2 regions of the Planococcus sp. VCh962 genome follow, and region 1 is predicted to be linked to the other one. Evidence: predicted binding sites of a transcription regulator. Region 1 holds the regulator's gene; the other holds the start of a gene.

The links. The regulator NrdR, encoded in region 1, represses ribonucleotide reductase genes. The targets are predictions, from matches to a motif close to AACACNATATATNGTGTT.
Region 2: a site for NrdR is predicted at 5,371-5,388, ahead of AC3AQ9_RS05660 (vitamin B12-dependent ribonucleotide reductase). Genes of this name have one in related genera too.

The regions. Positions count from the first base shown of each region.
Region 1 covers NZ_JBYLHS010000001.1:1,324,134-1,332,533, reverse strand. The annotation lists gene AC3AQ9_RS06750 (glyceraldehyde-3-phosphate dehydrogenase) at 1-942, shown strand, start outside; gene speD (adenosylmethionine decarboxylase) at 1,258-1,641, shown strand; gene nrdR (transcriptional regulator NrdR) at 1,934-2,410, shown strand; gene AC3AQ9_RS06735 (replication initiation and membrane attachment family protein) at 2,422-3,786, shown strand; gene dnaI (primosomal protein DnaI) at 3,787-4,722, shown strand; T-box leader at 4,950-5,181, shown strand; gene thrS (threonine--tRNA ligase) at 5,351-7,279, shown strand; gene infC (translation initiation factor IF-3) at 7,550-8,068, shown strand; gene rpmI (50S ribosomal protein L35) at 8,097-8,297, shown strand; gene rplT (50S ribosomal protein L20) at 8,348-8,400, shown strand, end outside.
Region 2 covers NZ_JBYLHS010000001.1:1,115,290-1,123,689, reverse strand. The annotation lists gene gcvPA (aminomethyl-transferring glycine dehydrogenase subunit GcvPA) at 1-767, shown strand, start outside; gene gcvPB (aminomethyl-transferring glycine dehydrogenase subunit GcvPB) at 760-2,223, shown strand; gene AC3AQ9_RS05675 (AAA family ATPase) at 2,288-3,559, opposite strand; gene AC3AQ9_RS05670 (rhodanese-like domain-containing protein) at 3,912-4,295, opposite strand; gene lipM (octanoyltransferase LipM) at 4,377-5,234, shown strand; gene AC3AQ9_RS05660 (vitamin B12-dependent ribonucleotide reductase) at 5,422-7,983, shown strand; gene aroQ (type II 3-dehydroquinate dehydratase) at 8,361-8,400, shown strand, end outside.

The DNA of each region.
Region 1 (8,400 bases):
GATGACATCACGATTACAGCTGTTAATGCCAGCTACCCTGCTGAAACTTTAGCGCATTTGATTAAGTATGACACAAATCACGGAACCTTCGATGGCGACGTCTCTGCAGAAGGAGATGCATTAATCGTCAACGGCAAACGGGTTCAACTCGTCAATGAACGGGATCCTTTGAAACTGCCATGGAAAGATATGGGCATCGATATTGTCATTGAAGCAACAGGTAAATTCAATTCCCGCGAGCAAGCCGGCCTTCATTTAGACGCTGGTGCAAAAAAAGTTATTTTGTCTGCTCCAGGGAAAAATGTCGATATCACGATTGTTATGGGAGTTAATGATGATAAGCTGGAAATTGAGAAACACGATGTCATTTCCAACGCCAGCTGCACAACCAACTGCTTGGCACCAGTAGCTAAAGTTCTGCACGACGCATTCGGTATCGAAAACGGCTTAATGACAACCGTTCATTCTTTTACGAATGATCAGAGAAACTTAGACAACCCTCATAAAGATTTACGCCGTGCCCGTGCATGCAGCCAGTCCATTATTCCGACTTCTACCGGTGCCGCGAAAGCGCTCTCTTTAGTTCTTCCGGAACTTGAAGGGAAACTGCATGGCATGTCATTGCGCGTGCCGACTCCAAATGTCTCTCTTGTTGATTTAGTGGTTGATCTTGAACGGGATGTTACAATAGAAGAAGTCAATGAAGCATTCATCAGAGCTGCTGAAGGAAGTTTGAATGGAATTCTTAGCTTGACGATGGAACCGCTTGTATCCGTTGATTTTAATACAACTACCGAGTCAGCGATCATAGATGGTTTATCGACGATGGTGATCGGAAACCGCAAAGTGAAGGTTTTGGCTTGGTACGATAACGAGTGGGGCTATTCCGCACGAGTGGTGGATTTAGCAAAAAAAGTAGCAAAATCAATCGTATATGCTTGAAAATTAGCAGATGCCGCATCCTGTGTATAACAGGATGCGTTTTTTTCATGAAAAAATTTCCTGAAAAAAATAATCAATTTTAAGTAATATTTATTGCATTTCAGTTCATTACATCATATACTAACATTCGTAGTCAAAAAACGACTGCAAACTTCTTCGTTTTCGTATAAGTTTGGCGCGAGACGGATGGAGCAATCTTTATTCACATGACTGCTTAAAGGGTTAGGACCTCTTTGGACTAACTTTCCCCCGTGGTAGTCAACTTTGAATATTTTGCGCATCAAAACAAAATGATATCAAAGGGGGAAACGAACCATGGAAACAATGGGACGTCACGTAATTGCAGAACTTTGGCAGTGTGATTTTGACAAATTAAACGATATGGATTTTATCGAACAGACTTTTGTTGATGCAGCACTGAAATCCGGAGCGGAAGTCAGAGAAGTAGCTTTTCATAAATTTGCACCTCAAGGCGTAAGCGGTGTGGTCATTATTTCTGAATCTCACCTGACTATTCATAGCTTCCCAGAACACGGATATGCAAGTATCGACGTATATACTTGCGGAGATCTTGATCCGACAATTGCAGCGAATTATATCGCAGAAGCACTTAATTCCGGTACACGTGAATTTGTAGAAGTGCCTCGCGGAATGGGTCCTGTCAGTGTTGGGAAATCCAAAGTTTCAGTAAATGCATAATCCATTTAACATGAAAAACAACGAGCAGAGGATAAAATCCTCTGCTTTTTCTATTTTACAGAAGAAATTTTGTTATACTAGATAGAGCAGATAAGTTGAACTAAAGAATTGTCTTTTCAAATACCATTTCGGCCGCTTTGGGTAAGGCAAAGACCAGTGTTTCTGGTACGGCTCCTGCATTGCACCTTTCTCTGCTTCGTTGCGTTAGCTTCATAGCAGTTTTGCAGAATATCACCAAATAAAAATTTCAAGTTCAACTTATGATAGATAGAAAGTTTAGGGAGATGTCAAAATGAAATGTCCAGCTTGCCAGCATAATGGTACACGCGTAGTTGATTCGCGGCCAGTCGATGATAACAAATCCATAAGAAGGCGCCGGGAATGTGAATCCTGCGGCTATCGTTATACCACGTTTGAAAAAGTGGAAGAAATGCCTTTGATTGTTGTCAAAAAAGATGGTTCTCGTGAAGAATTCAGCCGTGAAAAAGTTTTGAGAGGTTTGATCCGGGCATGCGAAAAACGGCCAGTTCCGCTGGAAGTGCTAGAACAAGTAGTTTTTGATATTGAAAAAAATCTTCGGCGCACAGGCAATGCCGAAGTGAAATCCGAAGATGTCGGAGAACTGGTGATGGATCGATTGGCGGGCATTGATGAAGTAGCCTATGTCCGTTTTGCTTCGGTTTACCGGCAGTTCAAGGACATCACGGTGTTTATCGACGAATTGAAGGATTTACTCAAAAAGAATCCGGAAGACAAGAAATCTGAGTAAGGCGGTGAACCATGTCTGCACTATATAAAGAACTTCAAGCTGCGGATTCTTTTAAAATTCGGTTGCCGTATCCATTTTCAAATTATGACCGCCAATTATTGACTTTGCTGTATCAGCCATTGATCGGTGCGGAAGCCGTCTCTTTTTATATGACGCTTTGGGCTGAAGGGGAAGAGATGAAGGAAGAAACGACTCATTATACATTGATGAATATTCTCGGCATTCCGATTGCTAAAATTTTTGAAGCACGCATTCAATTGGAAGCCATCGGTTTGCTAAGAACTTATCGCAAAGACGAAGAAAGCCGTTCCTTCATCTATGATTTATGCCCTCCGCTTGATCCTAAAAGCTTTTTCATGGACCCGTTGCTGTCGATGTTTTTATTCAGCAAAATTGGCGAATCGGCTTATCGAAAAGTGAGAGACCGTTTTGTGATACATACGGAAATAGGAGAAGGCTACGAAGAAGTTTCCCGTACATTTACGGATATTTATCAGCCCGTTCATGCAAAAGCGGGATACCCAGCGGAACAGCCAGATTTACAGGAGCGCCCGAATGGCGGCTATGAGACCGATTCAGATTTTGATTTTGGATTGCTGCGGCAAGGATTGTCGGAACAATTAGTGCCAACCCGGGTGTTGACGGCCACGATAAAAGATACGATTTCAAAACTGGCGTTTCTATACAGCTGGGGACCGCTTGATATGCAAAAAGTGATATTATTGGCAATTGATGATGATTACAAACTGACCGTCGACGGTATTAAAAAGGCCGCGTCTGAATATTACAAGCTTACGGTAGCGACAACAGCGCCGCAATTGGTACAGGCCCATAAAACTGAACCGAAGATTGTGGAAGAACCGAAAACAAGGCAAGATGAGTTAATCTTGTATTTGGAATCAGCTTCACCTGTTGAAGTGCTCCGCGATATTGCGAACGGCAAAGAACCGCTGCCGGCAGATGTTCAATTGGCAAATCAGCTTGTTTTGCAATATGGGATGAAGCCGGCTGTAGTTAATGTGCTGCTGCAATACGTTTTGCTTCGGACCGATATGAAGCTGACCAAAGCGTATGTTGAAAAAATAGCATCTCATTGGCTCCGCAAAAAAGTTACGACGGCGAAAGATGCGATGGAACTTGCCCGCACCGAACACGAGCAATATGTTAAATGGAAATCGGAAGGTTCTCCGACTGCGGCTTCCAGGAATACGTCGAAATCAAGCCGCAAACCAGTGAGGGAAGAAAAATTGCCTGAATGGTTTTATCAGAAAGATGAAGCTCCTGCAGTTAACAACGAACCGAAAAATGATAAATTGGAAGTGGAAAAACAAAAACTTCTCGCAAAACTTGCGCTGAAGAAAGGTAAAGGTGATTAAATGGAGCCGATTCGCGAAACATTGAAACGAGTGGTGAATGCCCCGGCTTTTTCAGAACGCTATAATGATATGCGGAAAGAAGTGCTCGAACATCCAGGAGTTCAAAAATTCTTGGAAGATCATTCAGCGGATATCGATAAAAGTGTCGTTGATAAAGGATTGGGAAAGTTATATGAATATATCAATCAATCGCATGATTGCAATAAATGCTCGAGCCTCGGAAACTGCATTAACACGTTAAAGGGCTTTGAACCGAACCTGGTTCTGGAACGCGGCAATATTGGCATTTCCTATACGCCTTGCCGATTGAAAAATGAGCATGACAATAAACGCCGAGCTTCTTCAATGATTCACAGCATGTATATGCCGAAAGAAGTGCTGCAGGCGACTTTTTCAGATTTTGAACCGGATGCGAGAAGAATGGAAGCGTTCCTTGCGGCAGGAGACTTTTTGGAGAAAGCAAGTGGTCCAGATAATCTTCCCGATAAAGGGTTATTCCTCTATGGCAAATTCGGTGTCGGAAAATCGTACTTGCTGAGTGCCATGGCAAATGAACTTGCTGAAATGGGTGTCAAAACCGTATTGGTATTTGTACCGGAATTTATGCGCGAGATGAAGCAGGCGATCGGCGATCAGACTTTGCAGGAAAAAGTGGATTATGTGAAAAAAGCGGATGTCTTGATGCTTGACGATATTGGAGCGGAAGCGATGTCGAGCTGGACACGCGATGAAGTGCTCGGCACCATTCTGCACTACCGCATGGCAGAAAGGCTGCCAACTTTCATGACCTCTAATTTCAGCTACTCTGAACTTCAGCATCACCTGACTTATTCACAGCGCGGCGAAAAAGAAGATCTAAAAGCGGCTCGAGTTATGGAACGCATCCGTGCATTGACGGTTCCAGTAAAACTGGATGGCCCTAATAGAAGAAATTAATAAAGAAAAGCGTAGGTGCCTGGAAAGGCCCGACAAGCGCTGGAGGACTTGGTTTGAATGGCGTATTTTGCCATTCGGGCCAAGTACGAAGCGACCTCGAGGGCCTAGGCGCCGGAGCTGGACAATAAGAAAAGCGGAAACGGCCGTTCTAGTATGCTTTTTTCTTTAAAGAGACGGTTGCGTTTTTGATTTTTTAGCAGTATAGTAAAAATAATCGAATTATGATTTAAAATGCTTTGACAAGGACAAAAGCGGAATTGTACGACTTTCAGAGAGAGAAGCCCAGGCTGCAAGCTTCTTAGTTCCGGCAAAACGCTTACCACCTTCGAGCAGCAGCTGTGAACTTGTAGTAGCAGCTGACGGTACCGGCCCGTTAGCCGATGCAGAGCTTCATTTTGGATAGTTTTTCTGTCCAGGATAGAAGAAGGGTGGAACCACGAACAGAGCTTCGTCCCTTTGGGATGAGGCTTTTTTTATTTGTTCAAAAAACAATAGAAGATGGCGTTGTATTTCATAGCTGACTAAATGATAAAGAATGAAACAGCAAAAGTAGCTGCTGCTTAGCAGGGCTGTTTTGTGAAAGATCATCAGCAGAAATTGACGTATCTTAAAAAAAGGAGAGAGTAATATGTCAGACATGATTCAATTAACATTCCCTGATGGTGCAGTAAAGGAGTTCCAAAAAGGCACAACTACAGAAGAAATTGCTCAATCCATCTCCCCGGGCCTTCGCAAAAAAGCTTTGGCTGGTAAAGTGGGCGAGCAGTTAATCGACTTGAAATCACCCATCAATGAAGACGGCAGCATTGCCATCATTACTCCTGAATCTGATGAAGCACTTGAAATTCTTCGTCATTCAACTGCTCATTTATTAGCTCAAGCGGTTAGACGCCTGTATCCCGATGCCAAATTTGGTGTGGGTCCGGTAATTGAAAATGGATTCTATTACGATATTGACTCCGAACAGCCGATTACAGCTGAAGATCTGTCCGCAATTGAAAAAGAAATGAAAAAAATCATCAATGAAAATTTGGAAATCGTGCGCTTGGACGTTTCACGGGCAGAAGCTCAAGAGCGTTTCGCAGCTATCGAAGATCCGTATAAATTAGAACTTCTTGAAGCAATTCCGGAAGATGAGCAAGTGTCGATTTACGAACAAGGCGAATTCTTCGACCTTTGCCGCGGCATTCACGTACCATCGACTGGAAAACTGAAAGAATTCAAATTGCTGAGTGTAGCAGGAGCTTATTGGAGAGGCGACAGCGACAATAAAATGCTGCAGCGCATCTACGGAACTGCTTTCTTCAAGAAAGAAGACTTAAAAGAACATCTGGCTTTCCTGGAAGAAGCGAAAGAACGCGACCATCGCAAAATCGGGAAAGAATTGAATTTATTCATGAACTCCCAAAAGGTAGGCCAAGGTTTGCCGATGTGGCTGCCGAAAGGCGCAACAATCCGCCGCATCATTGAGCGCTATATTGTCGATAAAGAAGAGCGTTTGGGCTATGACCATGTATATACTCCGGTGATGGGCAGTGTTGACTTGTACAAGACAAGCGGACACTGGGATCATTACCAGGATGATATGTTCCCGGTTATGCAGATGGACAACGAAGAATTGGTGCTGCGCCCGATGAACTGCCCGCACCATATGATGATCTACAAACAAGGCATCCATTCTTACCGCAACTTGCCAATTCGCATTGCGGAGCTTGGGCTTATGCACCGTTACGAAATGTCCGGCGCACTTTCGGGCCTTCAGCGTGTACGCGGCATGACATTAAACGATGCACATATCTTTGTGCGCCCTGACCAAATCAAAGAAGAGTTCAAACGCGTAGTAAATCTGGTGATTGAAGTGTATAAAGACTTCGACATTAAAGATTATTCATTCCGTTTGTCTTACCGCGACCCGGAAGATACAGAGAAATACTTCGACGACGATGCTATGTGGAACCGTGCCCAAGCAATGCTGAAAGAAGCGATGGATGATTTGGGGCTTCCATATACTGAAGTGGAAGGCGAAGCGGCATTCTACGGCCCTAAAGTGGATGTCCAAGTGAAAACAGCTCTTGGCAAAGAAGAAACTTTGTCGACTGTCCAGCTTGATTTCCTATTGCCTGAGCGTTTTGATCTTTCTTATATCGGAGAAGACGGCAAGCAGCACCGTCCAGTCGTTATCCACCGAGGTGTCGTTTCCACAATGGAACGCTTCGTTGCCTTCCTGATTGAAGAATATAAAGGTGCCTTCCCGACTTGGCTGGCTCCAGTGCAAGTGGAAGTGATTCCAGTTTCTCTTGATGCCCACAGTGCGTATGCGAAAGAAGTTCAGGAGAAATTGCAGAACCACCGTCTGCGCGTTGATATTGATGAACGCGATGAAAAACTGGGATATAAGATCCGGGAAGCCCAAATGCAGAAAGTTCCTTACATGTTGGTCATCGGTGATCAAGAACTTGAAAACGGATCGGTCAATGTCCGCAAATACGGAGAACAGAAGTCAGAAAGCATGCCATTTGAAGACTTCCTGAAATTGATCCAAAGCGAACTTCGATAAACGGGTTGACATGTATCTTAGTGCGTGATATTATAGATAAGGTTATAGAATACTTATATGTGCAAAGCAGGAGCACCCGCTTCTCACCTGATCGACCGATTGTTGGCAGGTATACACGATATTGACTTTTTCACGCTTTCGCGTGCTGTCATAATTTGCGGGTGGACCTCTGTGGTCCATCCGTTTTTGTTTTGGATCGGAACCTGTCAACCGGCAATCGTCGGTTTGAACATTTAAGCTATTCGCGACACTATCCGGAGGTGGATTAATATTAGCAAAGACATTAATGTAAACGAAGGTATTCGTGCACGTGAGCTACGGGTTATTGATCAGAACGGTGAACAACTCGGCATAAAAACACGTAACGAAGCACTTGAAATTGCTGGCCGTGTCAACTTGGATCTTGTACTAGTGGCTCCACAAGCTAAGCCACCGGTTGCACGTATCATGGACCATGGTAAATTCAAGTTTGAACAGCAAAAGAAAGATCGTGAAATCCGCAAGAATCAAAAAGTCATCGTAGTCAAAGAGGTTCGTTTGAGCCCGACAATTGACGAACACGATTTCAACACGAAACTTCGCAATGCGATCAAGTTCCTTGAAAAAGGCGACAAAGTGAAAGCTTCAATTCGTTTTAAAGGCCGTGCAATTACGCACAAAGAAATCGGACAACGAGTTCTTGAGCGCTTCGCCGAAGCGTGCAAAGATGTGTCTACGGTTGAACAGCGCCCTAAAATGGATGGCCGCAGCATGTTCTTGATGCTTGCGCCAACAAACGAAAAAGAATAATAGTACAATTGTTTAGGAGGAACTCGAAATGCCGAAAATGAAAAGCCACCGCGGTGCGATGAAACGTTTCAAGAAAACTGGAACAGGTAAAGTAAAACGCAACCGTTCACACACAAGCCACTTATTTGCAAACAAATCGACTAAGCAAAAGCGTCACCTTCGCAAAGGGAAACTTGTTTCTGCAGGCGATTTGAAACGCATCAAATCTCTAATTTATAACATGAAGTAATCCAAAAATAAAAATCGAATTTTTCATATTCAAGCAGGAGGTAATGAATTATGCCACGCGTAAAAGGTGGAACAGTGACGCGCCAGCGTCGTAAAAAGGTAAT
Region 2 (8,400 bases), 210 kb from region 1:
TGATCAATGATGATGTAGCGGCTGTTATGATCCAATATCCGAACTTCTTTGGACAAGTGGAAGACCTGGCTTCTTTTGAACCGGTTATCCATGAGGCAGGCGCATTGTTTGCGGTATCTGCCAATCCTTTGTCCCTGGGTGCATTGACTTCTCCAGGTGAACTTGGGGCCGATATCACAGTAGGGGATGCGCAGCCGTTCGGAATCGCAGAAGCTTTCGGCGGACCTCATTGCGGTTATTTTGCCGTAACTAAAAAGTTGATGAGAAAAGTTCCTGGCCGTTTAGTCGGGGAAACGGTTGATGAAGACGGTCGACGCGGTTTCGTATTGACATTGCAGGCGCGCGAACAGCATATCCGCCGTGATAAAGCGACTTCTAATATTTGTTCAAACCAAGCGTTGAATGCATTGGCTGCCTCTGTTGCCATGACAGCACTCGGAAAAGTCGGCACAAAGCATATAGCGGTACAAAACATCACTAAAACGTATTACATGAAACAGCAATTGAAAAAAGCAGGATTTGACATTGCGTTCGAAGGTGCTCATTTCAATGAAATCGTTGTGAAAACAAAAGCTCCGGTCAAAGAAGTCAATGCGGGATTGCTTGAAAAAGGTATTATCGGCGGCTATGATCTTGGCCGCAGTTACGAAGAATTAGAAGGACATATGCTTGTTGCTGTAACTGAGCAGCGCACAAAAGAAGAAATCGATGCATTCGTGCAGGAAGTTGCTGCATCAGTGCAGGAAATGGGGGCTACTCATGCATAAAGACAATCAACCGCTCATTTTTGAAATGACGAAAGAAGGCCGCATCGGCTATAGCCTGCCGGATCTTGACGTTCCGGAAATCGATTTGAACGACGTCTTGCCACAAGGCTTGATCCGCGAAAAAGCAGCTGAGCTGCCTGAAGTGTCGGAACTGGATATCATGCGCCATTACACGGCTTTATCAAAGCGTAACCACGGGGTCGATTCAGGTTTTTATCCGCTTGGCTCCTGCACGATGAAATACAACCCGAAAATCAACGAATCAGTTGCGCGGTTCCCTGGATTTGCGAATATCCACCCGCTGCAGGACGAATCAACTGTCCAAGGCGCAATGGAACTGTTATTCGATTTGCAGGAGCATTTGAAGGAAATCACGGGCATGGATGAAGTGACACTTCAACCAGCTGCCGGTGCACAAGGCGAGTGGACAGGCTTGATGATGATCCGTGCCTACCACGAGTCTAGAGGCGATCTCAACCGCACAAAAGTCATCGTTCCCGATTCTGCACACGGCACAAATCCAGCTTCTGCTACAGTTGCCGGCTTTGAGACGGTGACAGTAAAATCAAACGAACATGGCTTAGTGGACCTTGAAGACTTGAAACGCGTTGTCGGAAAAGATACGGCTGCCTTGATGCTGACCAATCCAAATACACTTGGCTTATTTGAAGAGCAGATTCTTGAAATGGCTGCCATTATCCACGAAGTCGGCGGCAAATTGTATTATGATGGCGCCAACTTGAACGCAGTTATGTCGAAAGCGCGCCCTGGAGACATGGGCTTTGACGTCGTGCATTTAAACTTGCACAAAACTTTCACTGGCCCACACGGCGGCGGCGGCCCTGGTTCAGGACCTGTAGGCGTTAAAAAGGATTTGATTCCTTACTTGCCGAAACCGGTTTTGGTGAAAACAGAAGAAGGGTTGACATTCGATTACAACCGCCCGGAATCCATTGGACGCGTCAAGCCATTCTATGGCAACTTTGGCATCAATGTGCGCGCTTATACGTATATCCGCTCCATGGGGCCGGACGGCTTAAAAGCTGTAACCGAATATGCTGTGTTAAACGCCAATTACATGATGCGCAGACTGGCACCACATTTCGACTTACCGTATGACCGCCATTGCAAACACGAATTTGTATTGAGCGGCCGCCGCCAGAAGAAACTCGGCGTGCGCACATTGGATATGGCCAAACGCCTGCTTGATTTCGGCTACCATCCGCCGACGATCTACTTCCCGTTAAATGTGGAAGAAGGCATGATGATCGAACCGACAGAAACCGAGTCAAAAGAAACCTTGGATGCGTTTATCGACGCGATGATCCAAATCGCTAAAGAAGTGGAAGACAATCCAGAAATCGTCCAGAATGCGCCGCATACGACGGTTATCAAACGGCTAGATGAAGCGCAGGCAGCCCGTAAGCCAGTGCTCCGCTACACGAAAGCTGAATAGAATAATGAAAAGCCCGCTTGAAAGTAATTACTTTCAAGCGGGCTTTTTTGTTTTGGCAATAGTTTTAAAATCCAATAGGCGAATCGGTTTCTTCCCAGTTGTTCTGCTCGGTCCGTTTGTTTTGCTTTTGGAGCTCGCGTATACGTTTCTCGTATCCTGAATCCCCTTCATAAAGCCAATTGAGGGCAGAGGACATATAAAGCTCATTGAGCTGTGAAATGGATAAGCCTTTTGTCAGTTTTGCCATTTCGTCGATTTCTTCTTCGGTGAAAATCGATTTGACATCAAGCTTCCGCAAATATTGCTTCCGCAGCTTTTTATCCGGCGCAGGAATTTCGTAAGCCCGGTCAAAACGCCCTGCACGATTGATTAATGCGGGGTCGATTCGTTCTGGATAATTCGTCGTTCCGATGATAAACAAGCCTTCGCGCGATTGTGTGCCGTCGAGCGTGTTGAGGAACACAGAGCGCATGAACTCCGGCATCGAATCGATATCTTCGATGACAAGAATGGCCGGAGCCAGCCTGGAGACGATGCCGAACACTTCCTGGACGGTGTAGCTATTTGTGTGTTCAGTAATCTGCCAGTAAACGACTGGCGCTTCAGTGGATCCGGTGATGGACTTGACCAGCGTCGTTTTGCCGTTGCCCGGTGAGCCATAAAGCAAAATGCCGCGTTTAAATGGCACACCGAAGTCTTTGAAAAACTGGCCGCCTTTTCTGAAAAATTCATCGATGGAACGGAATATGTCTTGTTTCACGCTTTCTTCGAGCATGACGTCTTGCCGGGAAACGATGGCCATCTCGCCGTAATTGCGCCGTTTGACGCCATCTTCAGCGTCTACCAGAAACGTGATGTTGTTCATCAGTGTCTGGCGCAGCATTTCATTTGTATCTTCGAGAAATTGGAAGGCGCCTTCAATGGACTTTGCAAAGCACTGAAATTCAGGCCAGCTATTGTCGGAGGTGGTGTAAAAAGGCAATTGCGTCAGCGCCACTTCATGCTTGGGAAAATAGATCAGCCGATTTTCAAAGGTCTCTTGGATCTTTAGGTTTCCACTATGCAAATCATCAGAGGTATTGCCGATTTTACCCATCGGACGTGCTTCGTATATGAAAGACAGTGTTTCATATACCAACTGGCCATTCTCCATCATATCAAGCAAGTATGTATAAAGCTGAGTGATGGTTTCAGTTATATCGATATGCATCCATGCCCCTGGCGACCGCTCGTCAAGCTGATCGAAAATACGTGCAGATACCGCGGCGACGTCAGCATAATGCGGCAAAGTTTCGCGGATTGTATGGTGATGCGGAAATAAGATCGTTGGTTTCATATCGGTCCCTCTTTTCATTTAATGGAGTTTGAATCAGGTAGAAAAAAAGTCTTTCCGATGTGGAAAGACTTATATTAGGCTGCTGAAGTTTCTGGAAAGTTTATTTATCCTGTCCATTTCACTATGCTTTGCGCTCAAGGCAGGCGTTTCCAGAGGGCGGTCCGGGAGAGTTTCCCCACCGGCTTCGAAAACATGGCGCTGCTGTTTCTGTATCGCGGGAGTCGCCGCCTTTTAAAAAGATTTTTAGTGTTGGTTCTTGCTCGCCGTATGTGGAGCAGAACGGCTCCGTTGGAATACCGGCTGCATAAATAAGTTAAAAATAGTCTCTCCTATATGGAAAGACTATTTAATATTATCCTTTTGATTTAATTTTTCCGGTCCATTGTTTGAACCCGCCTTGCAGCTGGTACAACTGAGTATAGCCTTTTTTCTTCAGGAACAATGCCACACGGCCGCTGCGCGCGCCGTTCTGGTCATACAGGTAAACCGGCTTGTCGGAACGGATTTCTTTGTAGCGCTGGCGCAATTGCGACTGAGGAATATTGCGCGCTCCTAAAATATGTCCGCCGGCAAATTCTTTTGGCTCCCGGACATCGATCAGCTGAGCTTTGCGATACCCTTCGATAAATTGTTCTTGTGTAAGATTTGTGACAGCTTTCTTAATCCGGAAATAAGAAATCAAACCGAATATAATGACGACGAGCAGTACGCCTATGGTGATATATAGAAAATCCAATGTTCTTCTTGCCCCTTTCTATTCTCTCTTTATTATAAAAGAAGGAGTGACGTTTGTTCAATGGCAATGTTACACTATTTAATGGATTTAGGGGGCGATCTTGTGAAAACTACGGAATGGTACTTTATAAATTCAGGGCGAAACAGCCCATCATTCAACATGGCAATGGACGAGGCATTATTGGATTGGCATAGCGAAGGGCTAATTCCGCCGGTAATCCGGTTTTATGGCTGGAATCCGGCTACCTTGTCGATCGGCTATTTTCAAAAAGTGGAAAAAGAAATCGATATGGATCAAGTCGGAGAGCTTGGACTCGGATTTGTCCGGCGTCCGACTGGCGGCAGGGGAGTGCTCCATGAGCACGAATTGACGTACAGCATCATCGTCAGTGAAGATTACCCGGAAATGCCGGAAACCGTTACACAAGCATATCGCGTGCTTAGTGAAGGCTTATTGAAAGGGTTTCAGAATCTTGGCCTTGATGCCTATTTTTCGGTTCCGGATACCGCTGAAAAGCGGGCGGATTTAAAGCAACCGAAAAGCGCTGTCTGTTTTGACTCTCCAAGCTGGTATGAAATGGTCGTTGAAGGAAAAAAAGTGGCCGGCAGTGCACAAACCCGCCAAAAAGGAGTCATCCTTCAGCATGGAGCCATCCTGCTGGATTTGGATATCGAAAAACTGCTATCCGTTTTCAAGTATCGCAAGCCGGAAATAAAAGAGGCGATGCGTGAGAAAATTCCTGAAAAAGCGGTTGCAATCAATTCTTTAAGAGATCAGCCTGTTTCGATTGAAGAATGCATAGAAGCTTTTAAGGCTGGTTTTCAGGAAGCTTTAGGCATCAGTTTGAAACCATACATATTGACCCAAGAACAGCTGGACTATATTAAAGCCGTTGAAGATAAAAAGTACGGCAATAATGAATGGAATTTTCGGACTTAAGGAGCCTTTTGGCTCATTTTCAAAACCGGGCCCACTGAAAAGCTTGATTCTATCGGTTTTATAATTGGTAAAAAATTCTGAGCAAAATTTTGTTATTTAAAAAAGTTTCAATATCTAGTATCATGGGAATTGTAATAATACTATATATAGTGTTTGACTCCATATAATACAAAGGAGGAATTGTCAAATGGTTTCTGTCACACAAACTCAATACACGCTTGATCCAAATTCTCTAAACGAAGATATCAAGGCATTCCCGCAAGTTCATGCGATTACTCCTGATATGAAAATTACGCACAAAGGGGTATCCCGTCTCGTAATGATTGACCGGTATTCTTTTAAAGATACGGAAAAAAAGACGCTTAAAGCCGGCGATTTCGTCGTTTTAACCGTTAAGGAAGATCCGAAATTCCCAGCTCGCGGCCTTGGATTTATCGTTTCAATCGATAAAGGGGCAAATACAGCGAAAATCTGGATTGAAGAAGATTATCGCAGTGCAATTGACAAGGAAAGCGAACAAGAAAGCGGAATCGTCAACCGTTCTTTAGATGTTATTGAAAAACCGCTCGAAGTTTATTACGAACAAATCGCAAAACGCAATGCAACCGGTCTGGCATCAGTGGAAACAACTCCGGAGAAACGCCAGCACTGGTTCCAAAAATTCTACGAACAGCTTGTCGGTCTGAAATTCATTCCAGCAGGACGAGTTTTGTACGGAGCGGGAGCAGATACAGATGTAACGTATTTCAACTGTTATGTCATGCCGTTTGTCGCGGATTCACGCGAAGGAATTTCGGATCATCGCAAACAAGTGATGGAAATCATGTCACGAGGCGGAGGCGTCGGAACAAACGGCTCAACTCTCCGTCCACGCAACACGCTGGCACGTGGCGTCAACGGCAAATCATCGGGTTCAGTTTCCTGGCTTGACGATATCGCCAAACTGACGCACCTTGTTGAACAAGGGGGTTCACGGCGCGGTGCACAAATGATCATGCTGGCGGACTGGCATCCGGATATTGCGGAATTTATCATTTCCAAAATGCAGAACCCGCGCATCTTGCGCTATTTGATTGAAAATTCACAAGATGAAACGATCAAAAAACTGGCGCATGATAAATTGAAATTCAAGCCCTTGACTGAACAGGAAGAAGCGATGTATCAGGGCATCCTGAACTACCGCGCAATTCCCGGAATGGGCGGCTTTAACGAAAAAATCATGCGTGACGCGGAAACAAAGCTGCGCGACGGCGGAACTTATTCAGTCCATAACGAAGAGTTCCTGACAGGCGCCAATATTTCGGTTACGCTGACAGATGATTTCATGCAAGCTGTCGAACAAGACGCCGATTTCGAACTGCGTTTCCCGGCAGTGGAATCTTACTCAAAAGAAGAAATGGCGATCTACAACGAACAATGGCACCAAATCGGCGATGTACGCGAATGGGAGAAATTGGGCCATAAAGTGCGCACGTACCGGACAATGAAAGCCCGCGAACTGTGGAACCTGATCAATGTCTGCGCCACTTATTCCGCTGAGCCCGGCATTTTCTTCATTGACAATGCCAATGAAAAAACCAATGCCAAAGCTTATGGACAAAAAGTTGTAGCGACCAACCCGTGCGGTGAGCAGCCGCTTGCTCCGTATTCCGTTTGCAACTTGGCAGCAGTCAACTTGGCGAGATTCGCAGACCCGGTGACGAAACAAGTCGATTTCCAAGCCTTGAAAGAAACTGTGCGCGTCGGGGTCCGGATGCAGGATAACGTCATCGACGCTACTCCTTACTTCCTTGAAGAAAACCGAGTGCAGGCTCTTGGGGAACGACGTGTCGGCCTTGGAGTCATGGGCCTTGCCGATCTTCTCATCTACTGCGATAAAGAATACGGTTCGCCGGAAGGCAATGAGCTGGTTGATGAAATCTTCAAGACGATTGCGATTGCAGCGTACGAGCAGTCCACGGATTTGGCAGTGGAACGCGGAAGCTTCCCGTTCCTGGTTGGCAATACAGAAGAAGAAACATCAGCACTCCGGAAAGCATTCACGGAAACCGGCTTTATGCAAGGCATGCCGGAAGAAGTGCGCCAAGGCATCCTGGAAAACGGCATCCGCAACTCACACTTATTGACAGTGGCACCGACAGGGTCAACCGGAACAATGGTCGGCGTTTCAACCGGTCTGGAACCTTATTATTCATTCACCTATTACCGCAGCGGCCGTCTCGGTAAATTTATCGAAGTAAAAGCAGATATCGTGCGCGAATATCTGAAAAACAATCCAGATACGGATGAAGAAAACCTGCCAAAAGCATTTGTGACTTCAATGGACTTAGCACCAGAAGCTCATGCTGATGTGCAGTGCATCATCCAGCGCTGGATCGACTCTTCCATCTCCAAAACAGTTAACGCACCACGCGGCTATACAGTAGAACAAGTAGAAGGCGTGTACGAACGCTTGTACAAAGGCGGAGCAAAAGGCGGCACGGTTTATGTCGATGGCAGCCGTGATTCGCAAGTATTGACGCTGAAAGCGGAAGAAAACACGTTTGAAGAAGAAAATCACCAAGCAGAAGTCAAAGGGAAACGCCCGATCGTCCTTATTGATACCATCCAGGATTTGCGTTCAACGAATGTAACAATCGGCTCGGAAGTGGGCAACACTTGCCCGGTCTGCCGAAAAGGAACCGTAGAAGAAATGGGTGGCTGCAATACATGCACCAATTGCAACGCTCAATTGAAATGCGGACTATAAGGTAATCAAAAACGCGACGGCTCCGGCCGCCGCGTTTTTTTATGCTTAATAATTTAGAGGAGAAGTCAATGCGTATAGAACATTGCACGAGAAAGCAAAGAATAAAACAAAACCCGTTTGATCCCATATTGATTTTCGCAACTCAAAAACACAAAAAGCCGCAAAAAGCTAATACATGTAAATTACTACATAAGGGTAATTTTAAAAAATCAAAAACCGGAACCAGGAAATAACAACGAAAAAGAAAATAAAAAGAAAAAGAATTTAAAAAACAAAACAGCTAATCAATTGAAGAAATTCCAATTATTCTTTTAATGGTTGCCCGATTTTTCCCGTGTGATAAAATAATGAAGAATGTGATTGAGAGGAGTGGGGAAATGAAGATATTGTGCCTGAATGGCCCAAACTTGAATCGCC